3 regions of the Streptomyces sp. NPDC043427 genome follow, and region 2 is predicted to be linked to each of the others. Evidence: riboswitches for the same ligand, from Rfam matches in the RefSeq annotation. Region 2 holds a riboswitch; each other region holds the start of a gene.
What was found. Region 2 has a riboswitch for cyclic di-AMP ahead of AC067M_RS23700 (C40 family peptidase). Riboswitches for the same ligand answer to the same signal wherever they lie in the genome.
Positions count from the first base shown of each region.

Region 1: it holds a riboswitch for cyclic di-AMP, as region 2 does, so the genes downstream of both, AC067M_RS15135 (M23 family metallopeptidase) here and AC067M_RS23700 (C40 family peptidase) in region 2, are expected to answer to the same signal.
Region 3: it holds a riboswitch for cyclic di-AMP, as region 2 does, so the genes downstream of both, AC067M_RS28980 (M23 family metallopeptidase) here and AC067M_RS23700 (C40 family peptidase) in region 2, are expected to answer to the same signal.

Region 1 is NZ_JBWKCC010000007.1:126,872-136,832, forward strand. It holds gene AC067M_RS15110 (DUF6082 family protein) at 1-161, opposite strand, end outside; gene AC067M_RS15115 (CobW family GTP-binding protein) at 479-1,579, shown strand; gene AC067M_RS15120 (DNA gyrase/topoisomerase IV subunit A) at 1,639-4,095, opposite strand; gene AC067M_RS15125 (M16 family metallopeptidase) at 4,462-5,811, shown strand; gene AC067M_RS15130 (M16 family metallopeptidase) at 5,808-7,196, shown strand; cyclic di-AMP (ydaO/yuaA leader) riboswitch at 7,399-7,565, shown strand; gene AC067M_RS15135 (M23 family metallopeptidase) at 7,580-8,353, shown strand; gene AC067M_RS15140 (GntR family transcriptional regulator) at 8,542-9,234, shown strand; gene AC067M_RS15145 (HPr family phosphocarrier protein) at 9,428-9,709, opposite strand; gene AC067M_RS15150 (bifunctional acetate--CoA ligase family protein/GNAT family N-acetyltransferase) at 9,887-9,961, shown strand, end outside.
Region 2 is NZ_JBWKCC010000015.1:68,960-78,920, reverse strand. It holds gene AC067M_RS23710 (ATP-dependent Clp protease proteolytic subunit) at 1-576, shown strand, start outside; gene AC067M_RS23705 (hypothetical protein) at 584-892, shown strand; cyclic di-AMP (ydaO/yuaA leader) riboswitch at 1,309-1,444, shown strand; gene AC067M_RS23700 (C40 family peptidase) at 1,448-1,930, shown strand; gene AC067M_RS23695 (ATP-binding protein) at 2,102-2,560, opposite strand; gene AC067M_RS23690 (helix-turn-helix domain-containing protein) at 2,774-3,631, shown strand; gene AC067M_RS23685 (DUF397 domain-containing protein) at 3,641-3,865, shown strand; gene AC067M_RS23680 (8-amino-7-oxononanoate synthase) at 3,914-5,041, opposite strand; gene bioB (biotin synthase BioB) at 5,189-6,433, shown strand; gene AC067M_RS23670 (adenosylmethionine--8-amino-7-oxononanoate transaminase) at 6,426-7,706, shown strand; gene bioD (dethiobiotin synthase) at 7,708-8,424, shown strand; gene AC067M_RS23660 (helix-turn-helix transcriptional regulator) at 8,704-9,961, opposite strand, start outside.
Region 3 is NZ_JBWKCC010000021.1:45,554-55,514, reverse strand. It holds gene dxs (1-deoxy-D-xylulose-5-phosphate synthase) at 1-403, shown strand, start outside; gene AC067M_RS29005 (aspartate aminotransferase family protein) at 400-1,821, shown strand; gene AC067M_RS29000 (helix-turn-helix domain-containing protein) at 1,893-2,531, shown strand; gene AC067M_RS28995 (DUF6126 family protein) at 2,528-2,650, shown strand; gene AC067M_RS28990 (tyrosine-protein phosphatase) at 2,690-3,487, opposite strand; gene AC067M_RS28985 (alpha-galactosidase) at 3,709-5,781, shown strand; cyclic di-AMP (ydaO/yuaA leader) riboswitch at 6,086-6,247, shown strand; gene AC067M_RS28980 (M23 family metallopeptidase) at 6,252-7,211, shown strand; gene AC067M_RS28975 (DUF6250 domain-containing protein) at 7,439-8,161, shown strand; gene AC067M_RS28970 (SGNH/GDSL hydrolase family protein) at 8,272-9,057, shown strand; gene AC067M_RS28965 (TetR/AcrR family transcriptional regulator) at 9,106-9,726, opposite strand.

The sequences.
Region 1 (9,961 bases), on a different contig from region 2:
TTGCGCTGTGAGGCCAACTCCTCCAGTTTCAGCCTCCGCACCTCCATGCGCGCTTCCTCGAGCCGTCGTTGACGCGCGGCCAGCGTCAGTCCGGCGGTGACGAGCAACAGGCCGGCTGCGGCCGAGCCCAGCCTCCCCGCTGCATTCCTCTGTGTGGCCATGTCAACCCCCGAATCAGGCGGCCGTCCGCCGGTCGTCGGGGTGCGGGTGACTGAGGGGGACCGGCGAGTGGGCGGCGCTTGCCGTCTCCCAGGGTGCCGAGCGGCTCTGGTCGGCGGGGAGGCGGAGAGGAGGCGCACGGAAGGAAGTGAGGGTCGCACGCTCCGGCGCCATGCCCAACGTCTGCCCCGCCAGTGCTGCTAACAATCGTTCACTTCGCGGTGATTCTCCCGGCTCGTATCCTGGGACAGCATTCAATCCTCGTACGTGCGCCGGGACCGCGAGCCGGTGCACGCGTCGGTGTGAGAGAGGTCGCGCGTTGGGGCACAGCAGTCCGCAGCAGGTTCCGGTCGTCGTACTCGCCGGATTCCTCGGCTCCGGGAAGACGACTTTGCTCAACCACCTCCTCCACCACAGCGGCGGCAGCCGCATCGGAGCCCTCGTCAACGACTTCGGCGCCATCGAGATCGACGCCATGGCCGTGGCCGGCGCACTCGGCGACTCGACCGTCTCCCTCGGCAACGGATGCCTGTGCTGTGCCGTGGACGTCGGCGAGCTCGACGTCTACCTGGAGCGGCTCGCCAGCCCCGCCACCGGCATAGATGTCGTCGTCATCGAGGCCAGTGGACTCGCGGAGCCCCAGGAACTGGTGCGCATGGTGCTCGCCAGCGAGCATCCCGGGATCGTGTACGGAGGGCTCGTCGAGGTCGTCGACGCCGCCGAGTTCGACGACACCCGCGCCCGGCACCCCGAGATCGACCGGCATCTCGCCCTCGCCGACCTCGTCGTCGTCAACAAGCTCGACCGGGCTCCTGACGCCGAGCGCGTCCTCGGCCTCGTCCGGTCGCTCACGGACCGGGCCCCGGTCGTCCCCGCCCGGTACGGGCGGATCGACCCCGAGTTCCTCTTCGACTGCCGGCCGAGCGAGGAGCGCATCGGCCAGCTCTCCTTCGACGACCTCCACCAGGACTCCGGCGACGATCACGCCGGTCACCTGCACACCGCGTACGACAGCCTGTCCTTCGTCTCCGAGACGCCGCTCGACCCGCGGCGGCTGATGACGTTCCTCGACAGCCGGCCCGAGGGGCTCTACCGGATCAAGGGGTACGTCGACTTCGGACCGTACGACGTCCGCAACCGCTACGCCGTCCATGCTGTCGGGCGGTTCCTCCGCTTCTACCCGGAGCCCTGGGCGGCCACCGACGAACGCCTCACCCAGCTCGTCCTCATCGGCTCCGACATCGACGCCCCCGCACTCGGCAAGGAACTGGAGGCGTGCAAGAGCGACGCCCCACACGCCGACGAACACGGCATGTGGGGCGTCCTGCGCTACGTACGGGACCCCGACGACGACCGAGAAGGCCACCCGCACGAGGACGACGCACAGGTGGATCCCGACGACGAGGTTCTCGCCGACTAGGCGTGTTGTGAAAGTCCCGTCGTCCGCCCGCAGGGCAGGCGGGACTTTCACAACACGGGCTAGACCGGCCCGGCCACCACCCACACCGTCTTCGCGAGCGACACGCCGGAACCGTCCCGGCGCGGGTCCATCTCGGGGAGTTCGGCCGGGGTGCCGTTCTTCTGGGCCGCCCGGGCGGGCACATGGCCGGCCCAGGCCAGCGACAGACAGTCCTCGCCCTTAAGGAACCGCTGGCAGCGGACACCGCCGGTCGCGCGGCCCTTGCGCGGATACTGGTCGAACGGGGTCAGCTTCGCCGTGGTCTGGACGGAGTCGTCCAGTGTGCCGCGCGAGCCCGCGACCGTGAAGACCACCGCGTCCGCCGCCGGGTCCACCGCCGTGAAAGAGATGACCTTGGCGCCCTCGGCGAGCTTGATGCCCGCCACGCCACCCGCCGGCCGGCCCTGCGGGCGGACCTGGGAGGCCTGGTAGCGCAGCAACTGGGCGTCGTCCGTGATGAAGACCAGGTCCTCCTCGCCCGTGCGCAGCTCGACCGCGCCGACGATCCGGTCACCCTCCTTGAGGGTGATGACCTCCAGCTCCTCCTTGTTGGACGGGTAGTCGGGGACCACGCGCTTGACGACGCCCTGCTCCGTGCCCAGGGCGAGGCCGGGGGACGACTCGTCGAGCGTGGTCAGACAGACCAGCGTCTCGTCGTCCTCCAGGGAGACGAACTCCGTGAGCGGGGCGCCGCCCGAGAGGTTCGGGGCGGACGCCGTGTCCGGGAGCTGGGGCAGGTCGATGACGTTGATCCGCAGCAGGCGTCCCGCCGAGGTGACCGCGCCCACCTCACCGCGGGCCGTCGCCGGGACCGCGGAGACGATCACATCGTGCTTGACGCGCCGGGCGTCGGCGTCCTGCGTGAAGGGCTCGCCGTTCGCGGTACGGGCCACCAGGCCCGTCGAGGACAGCAGGACGCGACACGGGTCGTCCGCGACCTGGAGCGGCACGGTCGCCACCGGGGCGCCCGAGGACTCCAGCAGCACCGTACGCCGGTCGGTGCCGAACTTCTTGGCGACCGCGGCCAGTTCGGCGGAGACCAGCTTGCGCAGCTCCGTGTCCGACTCCAGGATTCGGGTCAGCTCCGCGATCTCCGAGTTGAGCCGGTCCTTCTCCGCCTCCAGCTCGATGCGGTCGTACTTGGTCAGGCGGCGCAGCGGGGTGTCCAGGATGTACTGGGTCTGGACCTCCGACAGCGAGAAGCGCTCCATCAGGCGCTCCTTCGCCTGGGCGGAGTTCTCGCTGGAGCGGATCAGTCGGATGACCTCGTCGATGTCGACCAGCGCCGTGAGCAGGCCCTCCACCAGGTGCAGACGGTCGCGCCGCTTGCTGCGGCGGAACTCGCTGCGGCGGCGCACGACCTCGAAGCGGTGGTCGAGATAGACCTCCAGGAGCTCCTTCAGGCCCAGCGTGAGCGGCTGGCCGTCCACCAGCGCCACGTTGTTGATGCCGAAGGACTCCTCCATCGGCGTCAGCTTGTAGAGCTGCTCCAGGACGGCCTCCGGCACGAAGCCGTTCTTGATCTCGATGACCAGGCGCAGGCCGTGCGCACGGTCGGTGAGGTCCTTGACGTCGGCGATGCCCTGGATCTTCTTCGAACCGACCAGGTCCTTGATCTTGGCGATCACCTTCTCGGGACCGACCGTGAAGGGCAGTTCTGTCACGACCAGACCCTTGCGGCGCGCGGTCACGGTCTCCACCGCCACCGTCGCCCGGATCTTGAACGTGCCGCGGCCCGTCTCGTACGCGTCCCGGATGCCCGCCAGGCCAACGATCCGGCCGCCGGTGGGCAGGTCCGGGCCGGGGACGTGCCTCATCAGGGTGTCGAGATCCGCGTTCGGGTGGCGGATCAGATGGCGGGCGGCGGCGATGACCTCGCCCAGGTTGTGCGGCGGCATGTTCGTGGCCATGCCGACCGCGATGCCCGACGCGCCGTTGACCAGGAGGTTCGGGAAGGCGGCGGGCAGGGCCACCGGCTCCTGCTCCTGACCGTCGTAGTTGGGCGTGAAGTCGACCGTGTCCTCGTCGATCGACTCGGTCATCAGGCTCGTCGCCGCGGCCTGGCGGCACTCCGTGTACCGCATGGCCGCCGGCGGGTCGTCGTTGCCCAGCGAGCCGAAGTTGCCGTGCCCGTCGACGAGTGGCACCCGCATCGAGAAGGGCTGGGCCATGCGCACCAGGGCGTCGTAGATCGACGCGTCGCCGTGCGGGTGGAGCTTGCCCATCACCTCGCCGACCACGCGGGCGCACTTCACATAACCGCGGTCGGGGCGCAGGCCCATCTCGTTCATCTGGTAGACGATGCGGCGATGGACCGGCTTGAGGCCGTCCCGGGCGTCGGGCAGGGCACGGGAGTAGATGACCGAGTACGCGTACTCGAGGAAGGAGCCCTGCATCTCGTCGACGACGTCGATGTCGAGGATCTTCTCCTCGTACGAGTCGTCGGGCGGCGGGGTCTTCGTGCTGCGGCGGGCCATCGCTGCCGGCTCCTCCTGTTTCCTGGTCGCTCGCCTACAGGGCGCTCACGTCGCCTTCGGCTCACTCATGGTTGAAGCGTTTGACGGGATCTGATGTGGACCATTGTGGACCGTGGCACTGACAACACGTGCCGGGACCCGGTGCGCAACGCTCGGCCGTCGCCGAGAGGCGCCGCGTGCGCCCACCGGGGCGGCCCTGCGGCACGACTGCCCGCAGGCTACGCCATCGCCGCCCGCAACCGGCTTCTCGCTCTCGGCGTACGACCTCCGGGAACTTCGCCGACCGTCCGCACGCTTGCATAAAGTGGCAGGACCAGCAGGAAATCCGCGGTCGGAACGACCGCTCCCGCGATCGAAGGGATGTACATGCCCATGGGTCACACGGCCACAGCCCAGGCAGGCTCCGGCGGCCTGACAGCGACCGAGCACCGCCTGGCCAACGGCCTGCGCGTGGTGCTCTCAGAGGACCACCTGACCCCCGTCGCGGCGGTGTGCCTCTGGTACGACGTCGGTTCGCGCCATGAAGTCAAGGGGCGCACCGGCCTGGCTCACCTTTTCGAGCACCTCATGTTCCAGGGCTCCGGCCAGGTGAAGGGCAACGGCCACTTCGAGCTGGTGCAGGGCGCCGGCGGCTCGCTCAACGGAACCACGAGCTTCGAGCGCACCAACTACTTCGAGACCATGCCCGCCCACCAGCTGGAGCTCGCCCTCTGGCTGGAGGCCGACCGCATGGGTTCCCTGCTCGCCGCCCTGGACGACGAGTCGATGGAGAACCAGCGGGACGTCGTCAAGAACGAGCGCCGCCAGCGCTACGACAACGTCCCCTATGGCACGGCCTTCGAGAAGCTCACCGCCCTCGCGTACCCGGACGGTCACCCGTACCACCACACGCCCATCGGCTCGATGGCCGACCTGGACGCGGCGACCCTGGAGGACGCGCGCGCGTTCTTCCGTACGTACTACGCGCCCAACAACGCGGTTCTGTCCGTGGTCGGCGACATCGACCCGGAGCAGACCCTTGCCTGGATCGAGAAGTACTTCGGCTCGATCCAGGGCCACGACGGCAAGCCCGCGCCCCGCGACGGCACGCTGCCCGACGTCATCGGCGCGCAGCTGCGCGAGGTCGTCGAGGAGGAGGTCCCCGCGCGCGCCCTGATGGCCGCCTACCGGCTGCCGCACGACGGCACGCGCGCGTGCGACGCGGCCGACCTGGCGCTCACCGTCCTCGGCGGCGGCGAGTCCTCCCGCCTCTACAACCGGCTCGTACGGCGCGACCGCACGGCGGTGGCGGCCGGCTTCGGCCTGCTGCGGCTGGCCGGGGCGCCCTCCCTGGGCTGGCTCGACGTGAAGACCTCCGGTGACGTCGAGGTGCCGGTCATCGAGGCCGCCATCGACGAGGAGCTCGCCCGGTTCGCCGAGGAGGGCCCCACGGCCGAGGAAATGGAACGCGCCCAGGCCCAGTTGGAGCGCGAGTGGCTGGACCGCCTCGGCACGGTCGCGGGCCGCGCCGACGAACTCTGCCGCTACGCGGTGCTGTTCGGCGACCCGCAGCTCGCCCTGACCGCCGTCCAGCGCGTGCTGGAGGTGACGCCGGAGGAGGTCCGGGAGGTCGCCAAGGCCCGCCTGCGCCCCGACAACCGGGCGGTGCTCGTCTACGAGCCGACCGCCGCCGAAGCCCCCGCCGATCAGGACGAGAACGAGGAGGCGGCCCAGTGACCGAGCTCGCCACGATGGACTTCCACCCCCAGCCCCAGGCGGGCGACGCGAAGCCGTGGGCCTTCCCGGCTCCGGAGCGCGGCACCCTCGACAACGGCCTCACGGTCCTGCGCTGCCACCGCCCCGGCCAGCAGGTCGTCGCCGTGGAGGTGCTCCTGGACGCGCCCCTGGAGGCCGAGCCGGCCGGCCTGGACGGCGTCGCAACCATCACGGCCCGGGCCTTCTCCGAGGGCACCGACAAGCACTCCGCCGAGGAGTTCGCCGCCGAGCTGGAGCGCTGCGGCGCCACCCTCGACGCACACGCCGACCACCCCGGCGTACGCCTCAGCCTCGAAGTCCCGGCCTCGCGCCTGGAGAAGGCCCTCGGTCTGCTCGCCGACGCCCTCAGGGCGCCCGCGTTCGCGGACAGCGAGGTCGAGCGGCTCGTCCGCAACCGCCTCGACGAGATCCCGCACGAGCTGGCCAACCCCTCCCGCCGCGCCGCCAAGGAGCTCTCCAAGGAGCTCTTCCCGGTCACGTCGCGCATGTCCCGCCCGCGCCAGGGCACCGAGGACACGGTCCAGAACATCGACTCCGCGGCCGTACGCGCCTTCTACGAGAAGCACGTCCGCCCCGCCACGGCCACCGCCGTGGTCGTCGGCGACCTCACCGGCGTCGACCTGGACGCGCTCCTCGGCGACACCCTGGGCGCCTGGACGGGCTCCTCGGCCCAGCCGCGGCCCGTGCCCGCGGTGACCGCCGACGACACCGGCCGTGTCGTCATCGTGGACCGCCCCGGCGCCGTCCAGACACAGCTGCTCATCGGGCGCATCGGCCCCGACCGGCACGCGCGCGTGTGGCCCGCGCAGGTGCTCGGCACGTACTGCCTCGGCGGCACCCTCACCTCCCGCCTGGACCGCGTGCTGCGCGAGGAGAAGGGCTACACGTACGGTGTGCGGGCGTTCGGGCAGGTCCTGCGCTCGGCCCCCGACGGCTCGGGCGCCGCGATGCTCGCCATCAGCGGTTCCGTCGACACCCCGAACACCGGCCCCGCCCTGCAGGACCTCTGGACGGTGCTGCGCACGCTCGCGGCGGAGGGTCTCACCGACACCGAGCGCGATGTCGCCGTGCAGAACCTCGTCGGGGTGGCGCCGCTGAAGTACGAGACCGCCGCGGCCGTCGCCAGCACGCTGGCCGACCAGGTCGAGCAGCACCTGCCGGACGACTACCAGGCGACGCTGTACCAGCAGCTGGCCGCGACGGGCACCGTGGAGGCCACCGCGGCCGCCGTGAGCGCCTTCCCGGTGGACCGCCTGGTCACCGTCCTCGTCGGTGACGCCGCGCAGATCAAGGAGCCCGTCGAGGCCCTCGGCATCGGCGCCGTCACGGTGGTGTCCGCCGAGTAGCGGCACACACGAGCGGCGGAACGCAGGGGCCCCTGGAGACGGAAACGTCTCCAGGGGCCCCTGATGTCCGAATTGGGGGAGAGGTTGCCTGTCTGGCCTGTGGGATGCGCTACAAAAGCCGTGATCCGTTTGAGGATTGAAAGTGGTCCCGCTTAGCGTCATCCGGGCTGTTCGTCGGGCAATGCGTCGCAACCGCGGCACCGGACAGTCATCGCCGAGTCCCCGTACGGCGCGAGCCAGGGGAGCCGGGGACCCAACTAGGCAGTCCCTGGGGTGAATCGGACGCCCGCGCGTGTCGCGAGGGGGCCCGTAGGAGACCTTCCTGCTCCGAACCCGTCAGCTAACCCGGTAGGCGAGAAGGAAGGAAAGGACCACTCATCTTCATGGCGTTCACCTGCGCCACCGGGAAGCACCGTCGTCCCAGCCGCATGAAGCGCACCACCGCCCGCGCCGCGGGCGTCGCCGCGCTCGCCACCACCGGAGTCATCGGCACCCTGAGCGCACCGGCGCTCGCCGCCGACACTGCCGTCGAGCAGACCGGCCTGATGCCCGTCGTCACCGTCGGCGACGCGGTCGCCGACCGGGTCGACGCCCAGGCCGCCGCCCAGAAGGAGGCCGCCCAGCTGAAGGCGGCTGAGGAGGCCGCGCGTAAGAAGGCCGCCGCGGAGGCCAAGAAGGCGCGCGAGGAGGCCGAGCAGGTCCGCGCGGCCAAGGCCCGTGCCGTGCGCGCCGCCGAGCGCAAGCGCCTCAACGCCTTCGTGGCGCCGATCTCCGGCTCCTACATCTCCACCGGCTACAAGTCCGGCGGCTCCCTGTGGTCCTCCGGCAGTCACACCGGCGTCGACTTCCACGCCGCGAGCGGCACCACGGTGCACGCGGTCGGCTCCGGCACCGTCGTGCAGACGGGTTGGGGCGGCTCCTACGGCAACCAGGTCGTGATCAAGATGAGCGACGGCACGTACACGCAGTACGGCCATCTGTCGTCCATCGGCGTCTCGGTGGGCCAGCAGGTCACCCCGGGGCAGCAGATCGCCCTGTCCGGTGCGACCGGCAACGTGACCGGCCCGCACCTGCACTTCGAGGCCCGTACGACTCCGGAGTACGGCTCGGACATCGATCCGGTCGCCTACCTCCGCCAGCACGGCCTGAACGTCTGACGACAGACCGCAGAACATCCCGCGGCCCCGGCTCCCCGAGCCGGGGCTTTCGCGTTTTCAGGGACCCCGCTGTCCAAAAAATATCCATGGATTCCGGCCCGCCATCGGAAATTCCGGCTCATTGCAATAGAGTCACTGACCACACGTCCATCGTCGACGTTTCACGGGGATTAAGGCGGAGGTCGGTCATGCGTATTCCGGCGCATTCGGTATGCACGGCCATCCGGGACGACATCGTCGCGGGTGTCTACGAGCGCGGTAGCCGGCTCACCGAGGAACTCCTCGCGCGCCGCTACGGCGTCTCTCGCGTCCCCGTGCGGGAAGCCCTGCGCACGCTGGAGGCCGAGGGCTTCGTGGTGACCCGGCGGCACGCGGGCGCGTGCGTCGCCGAACCCACCGAGCAGGAGGCCGCCGACCTGCTGGAGATGCGCATGCTCCTGGAGCCGCTCGGTGCCTCCCGGGCCGCCCAGCGGCGCTCCGAGGCCCACCTGAAGGTGCTGCGCGGGCTCGTCAGGCTGGGCCAGGAACGGGCCAGACGGGGCAACAGCGAGGACCTGCGCTCCTTGGGGAGCTGGTTTCACGAGACGCTCGCCCAGGCCTCCGGCAGCCATGCGATGACCTCCACGCTGACTCAGCTGCGCCACAAGATCGCCTGGATGTACGCGGTGGACGCCCCGGCCGACCCCGTGGAGTCCTGGGCGGAGCACGGCGCGATCGTGGACGCGGTGGCGCGCGGCGACGGCGAGCGCGCGCGGACGATCACGGCGCTGCACACCGAGCGCGCGACCGCCGCGCACCGGCTGCGCTTTTTGGGCGGGGAGCGCCCGGAGCGTGTGAGGACTTCGCAACATCCCGTAAACATGTCGGGCCAGCGGCATTAACACGGGGGCCGTATACAAAGGGGGGATATTCGGTGGGGACATATTTCCGCTGCCCTTTTTTCGGCGCGCCGAGAATTTCCGGTCGCGCGTCCGGGTGTGCCCGCGGTAATTCCTCCTGAAAGCGTCGTGAGAAACGGCGAAGCCGCGCCGCCCGGAAGGGGCGACGCGGCTTCGCGCGTGCTGCGAGCGACGCTCACACGGTCTCGGGCAGCTCCTCGAGGCCTTCGGAGACCAGCTTCGCCAGACGGTCGAGCGCGGCGTCCGCGCCCTCGGCGTCGGAGGCGAGGACGATCTCCTCGCCGCCCTGGGCGCCCAGGCCGAGAACGGCCAGCATGGAGGCCGCGTTGACGGGGTTGCCGTCGGCCTTGGCGATCGTCACGGGGATGCCTGCGGCCGTGGCGGCCCGGACGAAGATGGATGCGGGGCGGGCGTGGAGGCCCTCGGCCCAGCCGACGTTGACGCGGCGCTCAGCCATGTGATGCTGCCCTTCGGTGCTCAGGTTGTCTAGACCAGTGTTCCACACGTGAAGCGTGACAGGAACGGTCCTGCGTCCCGTTCCCCATGTGGTCGTCGAACCTCGGCCTCGATCCGACTTCCGTCCTCCACAGACTGCCTCGCGCCCCTGTCGAGCGCTAGCCGTACTCTGGGCCCCATGCAGAGCGCGTCGGACCGGCACGAGTACCCCGCCCACTGGGAGGCCGACGTGGTGCTGCGCGACGGCGGCACC
Region 2 (9,961 bases):
CACCGGACGATGGATCCGTACTCGAAGCTGCTGGAGGAGCGGATCGTCTTCCTGGGGACGCCGATCGACGACATCTCGGCGAACGACGTGATGGCCCAGTTCATGTACCTCGAGTACCAGGACCCGGACCGGGACATCTCGCTGTACATCAACTCCCCCGGCGGCTCGTTCAGCGCGATGTCGGCCCTCTACGACACGCTGCGGTACGTCACCTGCGAGGTGGAGACGATCTGCCTCGGCCAGGCCGGCGCGTCGGCCGCGGTGCTGCTGGCCGCGGGCTCGCCGGGCAAGCGGTTCGCGCTGCCGGGCGCTCGCATCGTGATCCACCAGCCGGCGCTGGCCGAGCCGGTCCAGGGGCAGGCCAGCGACCTCGCGATCCAGGCCGCCGAGTTGATCCGCACCCGCGACCGCCTGGAGGAGATGCTCGTACGGCACACGGGGCGCACACCGGAGCAGGTGACCGCGGACATCGAGCGCGACAAGATCCTCAGCGCCCAGGAGGCCGTGGAGTACGGCCTGGTGGACGGGCTCATCTCCAGCCGCAAGACCTCCCGCACCGCGCCCGGCGCGAGGTGAGGCACCGATGCTGCCTCCGGAGCTGCCACCGCTGCCCGCCCTCACGCGCGCCGAGGGCGAGTTGATCGACCGTTACCTGGACGTTGTGGACCTTCTCGGCCGAATCAACCCGGCGCATCACGGGGACACGTACCGTGGTCTACGCGCCGCACAGGCGCTCGTCGCCAAGGCGACGGCGCTCAGGGACGCACTGGCGCTCATGCACCAGCGGGGTGAGACCGAGCTGCACGCTCCAACGCTGGCGCGTGCGCTGCGCGTCCTTGACGGGGAGCGTCGTACGGCGCGAGTCACGATGCCGCCGCTCTCCGACAGTTGACTCACCCGCGTCCGGTCCGGACGCGCGGCCTCCTCGGCGGGACGTCCGGATCGGAAGCTAAACGGACCGAATGAAGTACCCCTGTTCGGAGTAGAAGAAGGTCCTTTTCCGGGACCTCCCGACTTGCGCAACGCGCGTAGCGTCAGCCGGGGCTGAGACCCTTTCATGCTGGTCCGAGGCCCCGTCATGACCTGGACACTCACTCGAACACCACACTGTCCACCCGAACGGGTGAGTGGTGAGTAACGCCACAAACCCCCGATTCCATTGGGTATTTCGGACACTTGTGAGTGAAGATCCGTGACTGACGACAAGCCCCCGCCACAACGGCGGGGCGATCCGGACGGACGCCGAGTCCTGCCGCCGCCCGGATGACTGGTCGACAGGAGTGGATCGGCAGGAGTGGAGGACCCAAGCAAGACGGGTCGCCGGAACGGTCACGCCATGACCGGGTCGAGCAGCCCTTGGGGTGAAGCCGCGGCAACGCGGCCGGGCCACTTCGCCAGCCCGAATCCGACAGGTCATCCTTCACAGGCGGCTGACGAAGGGTTGCGCATGACTGCGCTCAATCGTGTCCCGTCGCTGATGGCCCGGGCCGGCACGGCCTCGGCCCTGACCATCGCCGCCGTTGGCGGCTCGATCGTGGTTCCCGGCATCGCCTCCGACGCCGCGGCCGCGACACCTGCGACGAAGGCGCTCCAGATCGCGGCGTCCAAAAAGGGCTCACCGTACAAGTACGGAGCCACGGGCCCCAAGAGGTTCGACTGCTCAGGACTCACGCTGTACGCGTTCAAGAAGGCGGGCAAGAAGCTCCCCCGGACGGCGGCCCAGCAGTACAACAAGACCCGGCACATCTCCGTGAAGAGCCGCAAGGCCGGGGATCTTGTGTTCTTCCACTCGGGCTCCTCCAGCTCCAGCGTCTACCACGTGGGCATCTACGCCGGGAAGGGGAAGATCTGGCACGCCCCGAAGACCGGGGACGTGGTGAAGCTGCAGAAGCTCTGGACGAAGAACGTCTGGTACGGCCGGGTCAAGTGACCCTCCCGAGGGCGGTGCCGGCGTCCTGAAGCGCCGGCAGCGGTCCTCGGCTCGGTCCGACGGCTCCCAGGGCTCCACACGGACGCCCTGGGCCGTCGGCGCGCGGTGTGCGGGGCCCCGCACGCAGGTGCTGAAGTAGTTGTGGACGTAGATCCAGATCTGGACCCGGGGTTACTGTTCCTGCTGCCCCACCGTTGTCACCGGCTCGGCCGGCACGGTCCACGGCAGCTCGATGGAGACCGTCTTGCCGCCCTCCCGGGTCGGCCGGACTCTCAGCTTGCCGCCGCACTCCGCGGTCAGCCAGCGGATGATCACCATGCCGCGGCCGTTGTCCTGCTGCACGGCGGCGGGCAGCCGCTTGGGGAACCGGGGATGGCTGTCGGTGACACCCACGAACACCCGTTCGTCCCGGTCGAGCCGGAGGGCGACTGTGAAGGTCGGGGACTGCCCGAAGGTGTGCTGCACGGCGTTGGTGGCGAGCTCGGAGACGATGAGCCGGATGGTGTCGGACACCTCCGCTTCCTCCGGCAGGCCCCACTCCGCGAGGGTGCCGACCACGAAGGCGCGGGCCGCGGAGACCGAGGCGGGATCGCTCGGCAGAGTGACGGATGCTTCCAGATGGTCTGCCATGGCGACGTCGTCCCTTTCCCCCGGGACCGCAAGTCCGACATGGAGCGGATGATTCGAGTACGGTCCCGGACTGGTGCTTCGTCGTCAGAGTGCCATTACCTCGCCCCTCGCGGGTGGCGATCCACCAAGATGTGCATATATCTGTCGCTCGAAGCGGTGAACCCTACGACCACGGAGCGGATTTGGGTGGCTCGTCGGGAGTAAGGAGTACCCATGCAGCACGGTCCCGCGGTGCGCCGCCGCAAACTGGGTGCGGAACTGCGCGCGCTGCGCGCCCAATCGGGGCTCACCAGTGGGCAGGCGGCCCGACTTGTGGGCTGGCACCAGTCCAAGGTGAGCCGGATCGAGACGGGCACCAGCGGGGTGAAACCAGCCGATGTGCGGTTACTTCTCGACGTCTACGGCGTGGCCGATCCTCAACTGCGTGAGCTGATGCTCGCGTTGGCGGGCTCCGACGGTGTCGGCGGGCACCACTGGTGGCACGCCTACCGTGGGGTGCTGCCGCCCACCTACCGGGACTTCATCAGCCTGGAGTCGCAGGCCGGCGCGATGCGCACCCTGGAGACGTCGGTGGTTCCGGGCCTGTTGCAGACGCCCGAGTACGCCCGCGCGGTGACCCGGGCCGCCCTGGAGGGCGTGACCGACGACCGGCTCGACACGCTGGTGGAGGTCAGACTGGCCCGGCAGGTCGTCCTGCGGGCGGATCCGCCGCTGGAGCTGAGCGCGGTGCTGGACGAGGCGGTGCTGCGGCGGGAGGTCGGCGGGCCCGGAGTGATGGCCCGGCAGCTCGAACGCCTGGTGGTGGCGGCGCGGCTGCCGCAAGTACGGCTCCAGGTACTGCCGTTCACGGCCGGGGCGCACATCGGCGTCACCGGCCCTTTCGTTATCTTCTCTTTTCCGAGCACTTCTGACCTGGATGTGGTTGTTCTCGACCACTTGACGAGTAGCCTCTACCTCGAACGGAAAGAAGACCTCCGGGCCTACAGCGAGGCCTTCAACACCCTTCAGATCCATGCCCTTTCGCCCGAGGACTCGTTGGATTACATCGCCGGGATAGGTGACGGCGCGTAAGGAGGCACTATGTCCGCACTGCCTCGGAACGTTCCTTCCAGCATCGATCTGCACGACGTGCGCTGGCTGCGCAGCAGCTACAGCACGGGAGCCAACAACTGCGTCGAGACGGCCCGGCCGGCCTCAGGGCCGTGCGCCGGGCTGCTCGCCGTACGCGACTCGAAGGACCCGGCCGGGCCCGCCCTGCTCTTCTCCCCCGAGAGCTGGTCGGGATTCACGGCCGCGTTCCGCTGATCACCCTCGTCCGTCAACAGGGGCGACCCACGGCCGTGTCACGCCGACTCATGGTCGCGTCTCGCCGATCACTCGTACAGCGCGTTCGATCTGCGCCCCGGAGAGGTCCGCGCGGGCGGTCAGCCTGAGCCGTGAGATGCCGTCGGGAACGGAAGGAGGACGGAAGCAACCCACGGCGAGGCCGGCCGCCCGACAGTCGGCTGCCCACTGAACGGCCCCCTCCGGGGACGGCGCGCGCACGGAGACCACCGCGGCGTCCGGACGTACCGCTTCCAGACCCGCGGCGGTCAGGCGTGCGTGCAGCTCCGCCGCCACCGCGCGGGCCCGTGCCGCCCGCTCCGGTTCGCGGCGCAGCAGCCGCAGGGCCGCGAGGGCCGAGCCCACGGCCGCGGGGGCCAGGCCGGTGTCGAAGATGAACGTGCGGGCCGCGTTGACCAGGTGGTCGATCACCCGGGCCGGGCCGAGCACGGCTCCGCCCTGACTGCCGAGCGACTTGGACAGCGTGACCGTCACGACGACGTCGTCGGCGCCCACGAGTCCCGCCGCCTGCGGGGTGCCGCGGCCGCCGTCGCCCAGAACGCCCAGGCCGTGGGCGTCGTCGAGGATGAGCCCCGCGCCGTGCTCCCGGCACGCCTCGGCGAGCGCGGTGAGCGGGGCGGCGTCGCCGTCGACGGAGAAGACCGCGTCGGAGACGGCGACGGCCGGACCCTCGTGCGTCTGGAGCGCCTTGCGCACGGCGTCCGGCTCGGCGTGCGCGACGACGTGCGTCGTCCCCCGGGCCAGTCGGCAGCCGTCGATCAGCGAGGCGTGGTTGCCCGCGTCGGAGACGATCAGGGAGCCGTGCGGGGCGAGCGCGGTGACCGCGGCGAGGTTGGCCGCGTAGCCGGAGGAGAAGACGAGGGCCGCCTCGAAGCCGCAGAAATCGGCCAGCTCGCGTTCCAGCTCGGTGTGCAGCTCGGTGGTGCCGGTGACGAGCCGGGAGCCGGTCGAGCCGGCGCCCCAGGTCCGTGCCGCCCGCGCCGCGCCCTCGGTGACCTCCGGATGGTGCGCCAGTCCCAGGTAGTCGTTGCTGGCGAGATCCAGCAGCGGCGAGTCGGCGGGGCGCGGGCGCAGGGTCCGCACGAGTCCGGCCCGGCGGCGCAGTTCCGCCTGCTCGTCGATCCAGCCGAACACCATGGGTCCTCCGGGGGTTTTGTAGGCAGTGGACAGACACTAGCCAAACGACTCGCCACCCATGGTGTGGCAATGCACACACGACGAATGGCCTCTCTTGTACGAACTCTCCTTGGCCCGGAACGGGTCGGTAGGACAGGATCGGCTCTCATGGACCTGCTGAACACGCTGGTGGACAAGGGGCTTCGGCGCGAGCTGCCGACCCGCGAGGAGGCGCTGGCCGTCCTGGCCACGTCCGACGACGACCTGCTCGATGTGGTGGCCGCGGCCGGAAAGGTACGCCGGCACTGGTTCGGGCGACGGGTGAAACTCAACTATCTCGTCAACCTGAAGTCCGGGCTGTGCCCGGAGGACTGCTCCTACTGCTCCCAGCGGCTCGGCTCCAAGGCCGAGATCCTGAAGTACACCTGGCTCAAACCCGACCAGGCCTCCGAGGCCGCGGCGGCCGGGCTGGCGGGTGGCGCCAAGCGGGTCTGCCTGGTGGCGAGCGGGCGCGGGCCGACCGACCGTGACGTGGACCGGGTCTCCGAGACCATCAAGACGATCAAGGAGCAGAACGAGGGCGTCGAGGTGTGCGCCTGTCTCGGTCTGCTCACCGACGGCCAGGCGGAGCGGCTGCGCGATGCGGGCGCGGACGCGTACAACCACAACCTCAACACCTCCGAGGGCACGTACGGGGACATCACGACCACCCACACGTACGCCGACCGGGTGGACACCGTGCAGAAGGCGCACGCGGCGGGTCTGTCGGCGTGCTCCGGGCTGATCGCCGGAATGGGCGAGTCGGACGAGGACCTGGTGGACGTGGTCTACTCGCTGCGCGAGCTGGACCCCGACTCCGTTCCGGTGAACTTCCTGATCCCGTTCGAGGGCACCCCGCTGGCCAAGGAGTGGAACCTCACCCCGCAGCGCTGTCTGCGCATCCTGGCGATGGTCCGCTTCGTCTGCCCGGACGTCGAGGTGCGCATCGCGGGTGGCCGTGAGGTCCATCTGCGCACGATGCAGCCCCTCGCGCTGCACCTGGCCAACTCGATCTTCCTCGGCGACTACCTCACCAGCGAGGGCCAGGCCGGCAAGGCCGACCTGGACATGATCGCGGACGCCGGGTTCGAGGTGGAGGGTGCGGGCGAGGTGACACTGCCGGAGCATCGCGTCGCGGGCGGCGGGAGTTGCGGGTCGCACGCGAGCGGTGGCGGCTGCGGGTCGCACGAGGGCGCGGGCTGCGGGTCGCACGAGGGCGCGGGCTGTGGCTCTCACGCGGGCGGTGGTGTGTGCGGCAGCGCACCCGCTGCCGCGTCCTCGGCCACTTCCACGCTCTCGGCCAACGAGGCCCGTACGGATCTGGTCGCCGTGCGCCGCCGTGGTGCCGGTACGGACCTCGCGCCCAATGCCTGAGCTGGACGTCTCCGAGCTGCTCGAGCTCGACCGGCGGCATGTGTGGCATCCGTACGGTCCGATGCCCGGTCGCGTTGACCCGCTCGTCGTGGAGTCGGCGAGCGGGGTGCGGCTGCGGCTCGCGGACGGCGCGGGCGAGCTGGTCGACGGCATGTCGTCCTGGTGGTCGGCGATCCACGGCTACAACCACCCGGTGCTGAACGAGGCCGCGCGCGGGCAGGTCGGGCGGATGAGCCACGTGATGTTCGGCGGGCTCACCCACGAGCCCGCCGTACGGTTGGCGAAGCGACTTGTCGACATCTCACCCGACGGTCTGGAGCACGTCTTCCTCGCGGACTCCGGGTCGGTGTCGGTCGAGGTCGCGGTCAAGATGTGCCTGCAGTACTGGCGTTCGCTCGGCCGCCCGTCGAAGCAGCGGCTGCTGACCTGGCGTGGCGGTTACCACGGGGACACCTGGCAGCCGATGTCGGTGTGCGACCCCGAGGGCGGGATGCACGAGCTGTGGACCGGCGTGCTGCCCCGGCAGGTGTTCGTGGGCCCGCCGCCGGTCGCGTACGAGGAGTCGTACGCGCAGGAGTTGCGCGCCACGATCGCACGGCACGCCGACGAGCTGGCCGCGGTGATCGTCGAGCCGGTGGTACAGGGCGCCGGCGGGATGCGGTTCCACTCCCCCGCGTATCTGCGGGTGCTGCGGGAGGCGTGCGACGCGCACGACGTGCTGCTGGTGTTCGACGAGATCGCGACCGGTTTCGGGCGTACGGGAGCGCTGTTCGCGGCGGAGCACGCGGCGGTGACGCCGGACGTGATGTGTGTCGGCAAGGCGCTGACCGGCGGCTATCTGACGATGGCGGCGACGCTGTGCACGCCTCGGGTGGCCGACGGGATCTCGCGCGGCGAGGTGCCGGTGCTGGCGCACGGTCCGACGTTCATGGGCAACCCGCTGGCGGCGGCCGTGGCGTGCGCGTCGATCGACCTGCTGCTCGGGCAGGACTGGCTGTCCGAGGTCAAGCGGATCGAGGCCGGCCTGCGGGAGGGTCTGGCGCCCGCTCTCGAGGTGCCGGGTGTGACGGACGTACGGGTGCTCGGTGCCATCGGCGTCGTGCAGCTCGACCACTCCGTGGACATGAAGGCCGCCACGGACGCCGCCGTGCGCGAGGGCGTGTGGCTGCGGCCGTTCCGGGACCTGATCTACACGATGCCGCCGTACGTCACGGGTGACGAGGACGTGGCCCGGATCGCGCGGGCCGTGTGCGCGGCGGCGCGGGAGGGATGACATGGCGGTACTGGTGATCACGGGCACGGGCACGGAGGTCGGCAAGACGGTAACGACCGCCGCGGTCGCCGCCGCGGCGCTCGCGGCGGGCCGGTCGGTGGCCGTACTGAAGGCCGCGCAGACGGGCGTACGCCCCGACGAGCGCGGGGACGCCGACGAGGTCGCGAGGCTGGCGGGCGACGTGACGGCGGCGGAGGTCGCCCGCTATCCCGAGCCGCTGGCGCCGGGGACGGCAGCGCGGCGGGCCGGTCTGCTCCCGGTCGCTCCGCGTGAGGTCGCCGACGCGGCGGCCAAGCTGGCCACCGAGCACGACCTCGTTCTGGTCGAGGGGGCAGGTGGCCTGCTCGTACGGTTCGACGATGCGGGCGGGACGCTGGCGGACGTGGCCGAACTGTTGAGCGCGCCGGTGCTCGTCGTGGCCTCCGCGGGCCTCGGCACCCTCAACACCACGGAACTGACGGCACGCGAACTGCGCTCCCGTCGGCTGGACTTCCTGGGCGTGGTGATCGGCAGCTGGCCCGACTCCCCCGACCTGGCGTCCCGCTGCAACGTCGCGGACCTGCCGGAGGTCTCCGGAGCCCCCCTGCTCGGCGCGCTGCCCGCCGGCGCCGGCGCACTCCCGCCACCCGCGTTCCGGGCAGCGGCCCCGGCGTGGCTGGCACCACGGCTCGACGGAACGTGGGACGCGGAGGTGTTCGGGGGGCGGGAGGGGCCCTGAGGTGTCGCACCCGGCCTGATGCGCCCCACCGGCGGCCTGATGCGCCCCACCGGCCGAGGGCCTCTCGTTTGGGCGGTGCTGGACCCCGCGAGCCCGGCATGATCCGAGCGAGAGGCCCTAGGGTCTTTCGTTCGGATCAGGCCGGATCAGGGAGCGGGGTCCGGTGCCGTGCATCGCAAGGCGGAGGAGGGCGGCAGGGCGGAGCCCTGCCAACCGACGACAACGCGGCGAGGCGCGGTGCCGGACCCCGCGAGCCCGGCATGATCCGAACGAGAGGCCCTAGCTGTCGGACGCGGCGACGAGTCGGACCAGTTCGATACGGGAACGGATGCCCAGGCGGCTGAAGACGCCTCGCAGGTGGTGGTCGATCGTGCGGGGGCTGAGGGCGAGGTGGTCGGCGATCTCGCGGTTGGTCGCGCCGTCTGCCGCCATGCGGGCGATGAGCAGTTGCTGGGCGGTGAGAAGGGCGGCGGGGTCGTCGGGGCCGCGCGGGGGTGCGGCGGGCGCTCCGAGGGCACGGAGTTCGGCGCGGGCCTGGTCGGCGCAGTGCGGGGCGCCGAAGGACTCGAAGGCCTCCAGGGCGCTGTGCAGTCGGTCGCGGGCCTCGCTGCGGTGACGCAGTCGGCGCAGGGCCGCGCCGAACAGCAGCTCCGTGCGGGCGCGTTCGTGGTCGCGGGTGCCGTGGGCGTGCAGGTCGAGGGCCGTGCGGTAGTGGTCGACGGCCTCGGCGCCGGGTGACAGCAGGGCCCGGCAGCGGGCGCTGAGGGCGAGGTCGTCGGGGCTGCGGACGGCGCGGGCCCAGCGGTCGTAGTCGGCGTGCGCGGCCCGGGCGACGCGGGTGTCGCCGGTGCGGGCGGCGGCCTCGACGTAGTGCGGGGTGGCCAGGTGACGGATGGCCCGGTGGCCGTGGCCGGGCCCGAACGCGGCGAGGGCGCGCAGGCGTGCGGCGGCCGCGGCGAACCGGCCGCCGCCGAGGTCGAGGACGGCGAGCGCCCACTGGGCGAGCGCGGCGGGCAGGCCCAGGCCGCGGGCGAGGGCGTACGAGCGGGCGGCGGCGGCACGTTCACGGCACAGGTCGGCGTCGCCGGTGATCGCCGCGAACATGGCGAGGGCGGCCTGGAGATGGCAGGCGCCGTTGTCCTGCCCGGTGGCGTACGCCTGGCGCAGGGCGTCAGCGGCGGCGGCCTCGCCCACGCGTGGGCGTCCGCTCCAGAAGTCGGCGTAGGCGCGGAACTCCATGGCCTGGGCGACGGTTCCCGGCGCGCCGCGGGTACGGGCGGATGTGGCGGCGCGCAGGGTGGCGGTGACGGCGCGGGTGTGGTCACCGAGCATCAGCGCGGCGATCCCGGCATGGATGAGGAGAGTGGGGTCCCCGCCCGGCCCACACCGCCCGGCCGTCGCCTCCAACACGTCCCGCGCATCCTCGTACCGCCCCTCCACCGCCGCCATCAGCCCCCTCAGCGTGCCCGGCACCACGACACCCGCCCGCCGTGCCACGACCACCGCCTCCCGACAGCGCCGCAGCTCACCGGTGTAT
Region 3 (9,961 bases), on a different contig from region 2:
CCTGCCCGGCCTCGCCGCCGAGCACCGGTTGGTGGCCGTCGTCGAGGACAACAGCCGCGCGGCGGGCGTGGGCTCCGCCGTCGCGCTCGCCCTGGGCGACGCCGACGTCGATGTGCCGGTCCGTCGTTTCGGCATCCCCGAGCAGTTCCTCGCGCACGCCAAGCGCGGCGAGGTGCTGGCCGACATCGGACTCACGCCGGTGGAGGTCGCGGGCCGGATCGGGGCGAGCCTGGCCGTGAGGGAAGCGGGCCGGACCGCGAAGGGCGCGAACCTGGCCGCGAAGGGCGCGAACCCGGCCGCGAAGGACGCGAACCTGGCCGCGAAGGACGCGGGCCCGGCCGCGAAGGACGCGGGCCCGGCCGTCGACGAAGAGCCGTCCAAGGGGAAAGAGAAACAGGCATGACGACCGCCGAATCCGCGTCGCAGCCGTCGGGCCGGGCCGGGGACTTCGACCTCGGTGCCCTGCTCGCCGCCCGCGGAGCCGAGCGCTACGAGCTGCACGCCAAGTACCTCAACCACCAGCTCCCGCGCATGCTGCACACCATCGGCTTCGACAAGGTCTACGAGCGGGGGGAGGGCGCCTACTTCTGGGACGCGGACGGCAACGACTACCTCGACATGCTCGCCGGGTTCGGGGTGATGGGCCTCGGCCGCCACCACCCCGTCGTCCGCAAGGCGCTGCACGACGTCCTCGACGCCCGGCTCGCCGACCTCACCCGCTTCGACTGTCAGCCCCTGCCCGGGCTGCTGGCCGAGCGGCTGCTCACGCACAGCCCGCACCTGGACCGGGTGTTCTTCGGCAACAGCGGCACGGAGGCGGTCGAGACCGCGCTGAAGTTCGCCCGCTACGCCACGGGGAAGCCGCGCATCCTGTACTGCGACCACGCCTTCCACGGGCTGACCACCGGCTCGTTGTCCGTCAACGGCGAGTCCGGCTTCCGCGACGGCTTCGCACCCCTGCTGCCCGACACCGCCGTCCCGCTCGGCGACCTCGACGCACTGGCGAGGGAGCTGAAGAAGGGCGACGTGGCGGCCCTCGTCGTCGAGCCGATCCAGGGCAAGGGCGTGCACGAGGCCCCGCCCGGCTACCTCCGCGCCGCGCAGGAGCTGCTGCACCGGCACAAGGCGCTGCTGATCGCCGACGAGGTGCAGACCGGACTCGGCCGCACCGGCGACTTCTACGCCTACCAGCACGAGGACGGCGTCGAACCGGACCTGGTGTGTGTGGCCAAGGCGCTCTCCGGCGGCTATGTGCCGGTCGGTGCCACACTCGGCAAGGACTGGATCTTCAAGAAGGTCTACTCGTCGATGGACCGGGTGCTGGTCCACTCGGCGAGCTTCGGATCCAATGCGCAGGCCATGGCGGCGGGACTCGCCGTGCTGTCGGTCATGGAGAACGAGCAGGTCGTCGCGCATGCGCGCGCCACGGGGGAGCTGCTGAGGTCCCGGCTCGCCGCCCTGGTCGACAAGTACGAGCTGCTCGCCGACGTCCGCGGTCGGGGCCTGATGATCGGCATCGAGTTCGGCAGACCGAAGTCGCTGAAGCTGCGCAGCCGCTGGGCCATGCTCCAGGCCGCCCGCAAGGGGCTCTTCGCGCAGATGGTGGTCGTCCCGCTGCTCCAGCGGCACCGCATCCTCACCCAGGTCTCCGGCGACCACCTGGAAGTGATCAAGCTGATCCCGCCACTGATCGTCGGCGAGCGCGAGGTGGACCGGTTCGTCGACGCCTTCACGGAGGTGATGGACGACGCACACAACGGGGGCGGGCTGATGTGGGACTTCAGCAAGACACTGATCAAGCAGGCGGTGGCGAACCGATAGAGGCGACCGCAGGTTTTTGCCTCTGAGGCAACAAGTTTGCCGCAGAGGCAAAGCCCGGGCTCAATGGAGGCGTGAACTCCTCCGAACCCGACCCCCGGGCCGGGGCCGAAACCGACGGTGAGGCCGGCGTCGAAGCCGTCGTCGCGCCCCAACTGCGCGCCCTGCGCCGCCGCGCCTCCCTCACCCTGGAAGCCGCGGCCCGCGCCGCCGGCCTGTCACCCGCACACCTCTCCCGGTTGGAGACCGGGCAGCGCCAGCCCTCGCTGCCGATGCTGCTCGCGCTCGCCCGCATCTACGGTACGACGGTCTCGGAGCTGCTCGGTGAGACGGCCGCCGACCGGGACGCCGTCGTGCGCGCCGCAGACATGGAGCCGACCGCGGCGGGCGGCTGGACGTACTGGCAGGCCGGCGCCCCGGGGCGCGGGATGCAGGCCCTGCGCGTGCATGTGCCGTACGGCTCGCAGGGCGACATCGTCCGGGTGCACCCCGGCGAGGAGTGGCTGCACGTCCTCAAGGGGCGGCTGCTCCTGCGCCTCGGCGACACCGCGCACCGGCTCGGGCCGGGCGACAGCGCCCACTTCGACTCGTTGACCCCGCACCGCATCGCCGCGCGGGACCCCGACGGAGTCGAACTCCTCTTCGTCCACACGCTGTTGCAGAGCCCCACGGCGACGCTCTGCCTCGGCCCCACCACGGGAGAAACGCCATGAGCGACCTCGAGCAGAAGTTCCCCCGCACCCTCTGGGTCCGGCTGGCCATCTACCTCGCCGGGGGACACCTCCTCGCGGCCTTCATCTGGCTGCTGTTCGAGGCGGGGGCCCGCAAGTAGCGGCCCGATCAGTGGAGGACCCGATCGGTCGAGACCCGATCAGTCGAGGAGGCGCTCGCGCAGCCGCTCCCGGGTCTCGGGGGCGAGTCCCAGGCCCTGCTCCAGGTAGGCGTCGACGCCGCCCCAGGTCTCCTCGATGGTCTCGAAGCCCGCCGAGAGGTACGCGGCGCGGGCGTCGAAGAGGGGGCTGAGCAGCTCCATGACCTCGGGGGAGTAGGCGCCGGCGGAGGAACCGCCGCGGTGCACCTTGTAACGGCGGTGCTTGGCGTTCGACTCCAGGTAGTCGGCGACGATCGCCTCGCGCTCCACGCCCAGGGCCAGCAGCGTCACGGCTATGGACAACCCCGCGCGGTCCTTGCCGGCCGCACAGTGCATCAGGACCGGGACGCTGTCCTCGGCGAGCGCGTGCAGCACCTGGGACTGCTCGGCCGTGCGCTCCTTGATGATCTTGCGATACGAGGTGATCATCCGTTGGGCGGCCTTGCCGTCGCCGAGGATCTCGCGCAGCTGGTCGACGTGACCGTCACGGACCATCTTCCAGAACTCGGCGCCGTCCGCCGGGTCGGACAGCGGCAGGTTCACATTGCGCACGCCCGGCAGCTCGACGTCCTGCCCTTCCAGCTTCTGGTCCGCCGCGTTGCGGAAGTCGAAGATCGTGTGCAGGCCCAGGGAGGCGAGGAACGCGGCGTCCTCGTCGGTGGCGTGCGCGAGATGGCCGCTGCGGAACAGCACCCCGTACCGCACCCGCCGTCCGTCCGCCGTCGGCAGTCCGCCCACGTCGCGGAAGTTGCGCACTCCTGCCAGCTCGGGTTCGGTCGACGGGACCTGCTGCGTCACGGGGGCTCCTCCCAGTCGGCCCCGCCTGCGCGGCTCGTCGAAGGGCCGACGGGGTGCGGTCTCGACCATACGACACCGGTGTGGAGGCCAACGAGTTGTCCACAGGCCGGTCCTGGAGCGACACCCCGCGACGACGAGTTGTCCACAGACGTTGCAGGTGACGCCCTCGGGCCTTGATGATGTTGGTGCTTGATCGCACCTGTTCGGACCTGTGAGGCCTCATGCTGGAGATCGCGGAAAACGGCCGTACGTGGCTGCTCTCGGGACCCACGAGCAGCTACGCCGTCCACGTCACCGAGGACGACGAGCTGCTCCACCTGCACTGGGGCCCCTCGATCGCCATGGCGGACGCCGAGGCACTGGCCGTCCGCCCGCTGCCCGACTACTGGCCCTTCGAGTCCCCGCTCGACGGCCGCGAGGAGTACCCCGTCGAGGGCGGCCCCCGCTTCACCCGCCCCGCGCTGTCCGTGCGCACCGACGAGCGACGCGGCACCGAGTGGCGCTTCGAGGCGTACGACACCGAGGGCGACCTCCTGCGCCTGCGCTTCCGGGACGCCGGGCTGGTCGTCACGCTGCACTACCGGATGCGCGACGACGTGGTCGAGCGCTGGGTCACCCTCGACAACCAGGGACCCGAGCCCCTGGAGCTGCTGCGCGCCGACTCCGCCACCTGGACCCTGCCCGACCGCGAGGGCTGGCGCCTGTCGCACCTGCACGGCCGCTGGGCCGCCGAGTCCCGGCTGACGTCCTCCCCCCTCACCTACGGTGAGAAGGTGATCGGGAGCCGGCGCGGTCACACCGGTCACCAGCACCTGCCCTGGGTCGCCCTCGACACCGACGCGACCGAGGAGCGCGGCGAGGTCTACGGCTGCGCGCTCGGCTGGTCCGGCTCCTGGCGGATCGCCGTGGCCCAGCTTCCCGACGCGCGCGTGCAGATCACAGGCGGTGCCGGATACGACGACTCGGGCCTGCTGCGGCTCGCGGCAGGAGAGGTCCACACCACGCCGGTCTTCGCGGGCCTGTGGAGCGACGGCGGCTTCGGCGGGGCGAGCCGGGCCTGGCACAGCTACCAGCGGACCTACGTCGTTCCCGACGCGGACCGGGACCGGCCCGTGCTGTTCAACTCCTGGGAGGCCACCGAGTTCGACATCTCCGAGGAGCAGCAGGCCACGCTGGCGCGGCGGGCCGCGGCCATCGGCGTCGAGCTGTTCGTGGTCGACGACGGCTGGTTCGGGGCGCGCACCAGCGACCGCGCCGGGCTCGGCGACTGGCGGCCCAACCCCGACCGCTTCCCCGGCGGGCTGAAGCCGCTCGCCGACTACGTCCACGCGCTCGGGATGCAGTTCGGCATCTGGGTCGAACCCGAGATGGTGAACCCGGACAGCGAGCTGTACCGGGCGCACCCCGACTGGGTGCAGTACCAACCGGGACGAAAGCGGACGGAGTTCCGCAATCAGCTCGTACTGAACCTCGCCCGCCCGGATGTCCAGGACTACCTCTGGCGGCAGCTCGACAGCCTTCTTTCCAGTGCCCCGATCGACTACGTGAAGTGGGACTTCAATCGCTGCTTCACCGACGCCGGCTGGCCCGGTGAGGGCTACCCGCAGCGACTCTGGGTCGACCACGTCAACGCCCTTTACGCCCTGCTGGACCGGCTGCGGGCGGCCCACCCGGGTGTCGCCTTCGAGTCCTGCTCGGGTGGCGGCGGCCGGATCGACCTCGGGGTGCTGAGCCGTACGGACCAGGTGTGGACCTCGGACAACACCGACCCCCTCGACCGGCTCGCCATCCAGCACGGCTTCAGTCAGATCCACCCCGCGCGGGTCATGGCCGCCTGGGTCACCGACAGCCCCAACGCCCAGCTCAACGGCCGGGTCAGCTCCCTGCGCTTCCGGTTCGTCAGCGCCATGGCGGGCGTCCTCGGAGTCGGCGGCGACCTCGCCCAGTGGGCCGAGGAGGAGCTCGCGGAGGCCCGGGAGTGGGTGGAGCTCTACAAGAAGATCCGCCCGCTGGTGCAGCACGGCGATCTCCACCGGCTGCGGCCCCCGCGGGGCGGACTCAGCGCCGTGCAGTACGTCCGCGGGGACGAGTCCGTCGTCCTGGCCTGGCTCCAGGCGCAGCACCACGGCGAGCCCGTGCCGGCGCTGCGGCTGCGCGGGCTCGACCCGACAGCATCGTACGAATGCCTCGAAACGGGTGAAATTCATCGAGGGGCGGTGCTGTTGCATCACGGATGGCGTACCGGACTGCGGGGCGACCTGGATGCGGCAGTTCTCCGGCTGCGTCGCATCTGAGAGTTCTGTCTGAATTGCGGGGTTAATCCCAACTCGCTCTGAAAGAAAGGGGTCTGGAGCGACGTCACGTGATTAGCGTCATATCCGTGACCGTGAGTTGCTCGTCATGTCCACGTAATTCATGTGGTTTCCAAGGGCTTTCACAGGAACCGGTGCCTTCGTACTACACGGAGTGTCACCGGGAATTCTCACAGCGGATCACGAGAAACGCATTCCCGCGCAACCCTCCGCTTGTTCCTTTGCGTCCTGGTCGCTTACGTTCGCCACCAATCCGGACGGACGCCCAATCCTGCCGCCGTCCGGAGAACCGCACACACTGACCCGTGCACGGCAGGAGCGGGGGACCCACAGGTAAGACCGCCTGTTCCGGTTCCCGGAACGGCTTGGGGTTAAGCCGCGCCTCGGCGCGGCCGGGCATCTCCAGCTCGCACCCGACAGCTCACCTCGCAGGCGCCGGAGAGGAATTCGCCATGCCCGCGAAGGGTAAGCACCGCCGTCCCAAGGCCCAACGTTTCACCCGCTCCATCGCTGTCGCCGGAACCGGCGGCGCCGCGCTCGCCCTCCCCCTTCTCGGGGCCACCGGCGCCCACGCCGCGCCTTCCCAGTCCGCTCCCGAAAAGGCCGTCCAGTCCGCTCCGGTAACGGAGAAGAAGGCGGCCGAGAAGAAGACCGCCTCGGACCCCGCGAGCGCCCGGATCTACACGGTGCGCTCCGGCGACTACCTCTCGAAGATCGCCGACGAGCAGCACGTCAGAGGCGGCTGGAAGAAGCTCTACGCCGACAACCGCGAGACCGTCGGCTCCGACCCGTCGCTCATTCACCCCGGCCTGAAGCTGTCCCTGGGCAAGAAGGCCGAGACGAGCACCGGCACGACCTCCTCCTCGGAGTCGAAGACGTCGAAGTCCTCGACCTCGCCGCAGTCTTCGAAGTCGTCGAAGACCTCGAAGACCTCCACGTCCTCGAAGTCCTCCGCCGCCAAGACCACCACGGCCACCCAGTCCAACGGCGCCTCCACCGGCAGCGGTTACACCCTCCCCGTGGTCGGCGCCACCATCGGCACCCCGTACCACATGGCCGGCAGCATGTGGTCCAGCGGCTACCACACCGGCGTCGACTTCGTCGTCCCGACCGGCACGTCCCTCAAGGCCGTGGCCGCGGGCACGGTCGTCTCCGCGGGCTGGGGCGGCGCATACGGCAACCAGGTCGTCATCAAGCTGAACGACGGCTACTACGCCCAGTACGCCCACCTGTCCTCGATCTCCGTCTCCGCGGGCCAGGCCGTGACCGAGGGTCAGCAGATCGGCCTCTCCGGTGCGACCGGCAACGTGACCGGACCGCACCTGCACTTCGAGATCCGGACGACCCCGGACTACGGCTCGGACGTGGACCCGGTCGCCTACCTCCGCTCGCACGGCGTCACCGTCGGCTGACGGACCGCGCCACCATCTGCCTGACACGCTGCCGAAGGCCGGACCCCCGATCCCCGGGTCCGGCCTTCGGTATGTCCGGGCACGGTCGTGGACGATCGCCGCGTTGCGGTCCTGTGGCGGTGGCGTCAGGGGTGTCGACAGCGGGGGCGGAGGCGGGGGAAGGTGATCCCCGTCAGACGGCAAGCGCTTTCCATCCGTAGTCCCGCCCCGCTGAGGAGCTGTTACCCGTGACGAGCACGCGCAGAGCCTTCGGTGCCCTCGCCGCCGGCGCCGCCCTGGCCGCCCTCGCCCCCGTGACCACCGCGAGCGCCGCGCCCCGCCACCGCCGCCTCATCGCCCACGACGACTTCCGTCACGGCCTGCGTCAGTGGGCCGTCGAACTCGAGCAGGGCGGCATCGTCACCGCCTCCCGCGGAACCCTGGAGGTCGACGTACCCGCCGGAGCCACGATCTGGTTCAGAAAACCGCTCGCGGGCCCCTACGCCATCGAGTACACCGCCACACCCGTCTCCGCCGGAGGCCTCAACGACCGCGTCTCGGACCTCAACAACTTCTGGAACGCCGTCGACGTCCGCTCTCCTGACGACCTTTTCGCCACCCGGCGCGGCGGCGCGCTCGCCGAGTACGACTACCTCAAGACGTACTACGTCGGCTACGGCGCCAACTCCAACACCACCACCCGACTGCGCCGTTACGTCGGCCAGGCCGGGGTGCGCCCCCTGCTCCACGACTGCACCGAGCCGCTGCTCGTCGCGAACGAGCCGAACCGCGTCCGCATCGTGTCGGCCGGTTCCACGGTCCGCTGGTGGAGCAACGGGCGGCTCGTCTTCGACTACACCGACCTGGAGCCGTACACCGGCGGCCACTTCGCGTTCCGCACGACGTGGAGCCACTTCCGTATCAGCGGCTTCCGGGTGTGGGCCTTATTCCCGGATTGGCAAACTCTTTAGGAGTGGCTTATCTCACCGCCCGTCAACCCCTGCCTACGGTCGCGTAGGTCACATTCGGGGGTGAATCATGAACTGCTGTGGCAGACGATTCGAAGAATGACAGCAGATCAGTGATCGGGTCGTACGTGGCGGTGGGGGACAGCTTCACCGAGGGCGTCGGCGACCCCGGCCCCGACGGGGCGTTCGTCGGCTGGGCCGACCGGTTCGCGGTGTTGCTCGCGGACCGGCGGCCCGAGGGCGACTTCGAGTACACCAACCTCGCGGTCCGGGGGAAACTCCTCGACCAGATCGTGGCGGACCAACTCCCGCAGGCCGTCGCGCTCGCGCCGGACCTGGTCTCCTTCTGTGCGGGCGGCAACGACATCCTGCGCCCCGGCACGGACCCGGACGAGGTCGCCGAGCGCTTCGAGCAGGCGATCACGGCGCTGACCGCGGTGGCCGGCACGGTGATGGTGACGACCGGCTTCGACACCCGTGGCATCCCCGTGCTCAAGCACCTGCGTGGCAAGATCGCCACCTACAACGGGCACGTCCGCGCCATCGCCGACCGGTACGGCTGTCCCGTGCTCGACCTGTGGTCCCTGAAGTCCGTCCAGGACCGCCGGGCCTGGGATCACGACCGGCTGCACCTCTCTCCCGAGGGGCACACGCGCGTGGCGCTGCGCGCCGGGCAGGCCCTCGGCCTCGAGATACCCGCCGACCCGGAGCAGCCCTGGCCGCCGCTCCCGGTGCGCGGCACGCTCGAGGTGCGGCGCGACGACGTCCACTGGGCGCGCGAGTACCTGGTGCCGTGGATCGGCCGTCGGCTGCGCGGGGAGTCCTCGGGCGACCATGTGACGGCCAAGGGCACGCTGTCGCCGGACGACATCAGGACGCGGATCTCAGCGGTGGCGTGAGGGGGGGCGGGAGGCCCGGCGAGCGGGGCGGGCGCCCAGTGGGGGTGCTCACCGCTCCGGCGCCGTCAACGCCTCCCGTTCCACGCCGAGTTCCCGGGCGAGCGCGTCATCGACCCACTCGAGCGCGCGCACCCGGGGCACCGCACCCTCGTACGACGTCATCTGCACGGCGAGCCCGTCCAGCAGGGCCGTCAGACGCAGGGCGGCACCGGCGGGGTCGGGGCACGCGAACTCGCCGCCGTCCACGCCCTCCACGATGACCTCGGTGATCGCCGCCTTCCACTGTCGGTCGAGGCCCCGGGTGACCTCTTGCAGGGCCGGCTCGCGCAGCGCCGCCGCCCAGCCCTCGATCCACAGCCGCCAGCCCTTGGCCTGGCCTGTCGGGGCGTACCAGCGCACGGCCGCCCGCAGCCGTCGTAGTGCCGTCGTGCGGCGGCCGAGCAGTTTACGCAGATGCGCGAGGTCGTCCTCGGCCGCGTGGGTGAAGGCGGCGGCGACCAGCTTCTCCTTCGTCGAGAAGTGATAGAGCACCAGCGCGTTGCTCACGCCGAGTGTCGAGGCCACATCGGCGATCCGCACCGCCGCCACGCCCCGCGCCTCGATCTGCTCGACGGCAGCCCGCAACAACTCCTCGCGCCGCTCCGCCACACTCAACCGCACTCTCGCCACGCCGTCACCCTAGGGCCTGTCCGGCGGATCATGCCGGACGCGGGGCTTGGCACGGCCTCCCGCACTTCCCGGCTTCGCTCGAGCGGGAGGTACCCCCACCGGCGTTGTCGTCGGTTGCCGACTCCCTCCCCCTCCCGCTCGGCCTTCGCTCGAGCGGGAGGTCCCCCCGCGTCGACGCCCTCCTCCGCCTTGCAGCTGTACGCACCGAGCCCCGCTCACCCGCGCCGATCCGGCG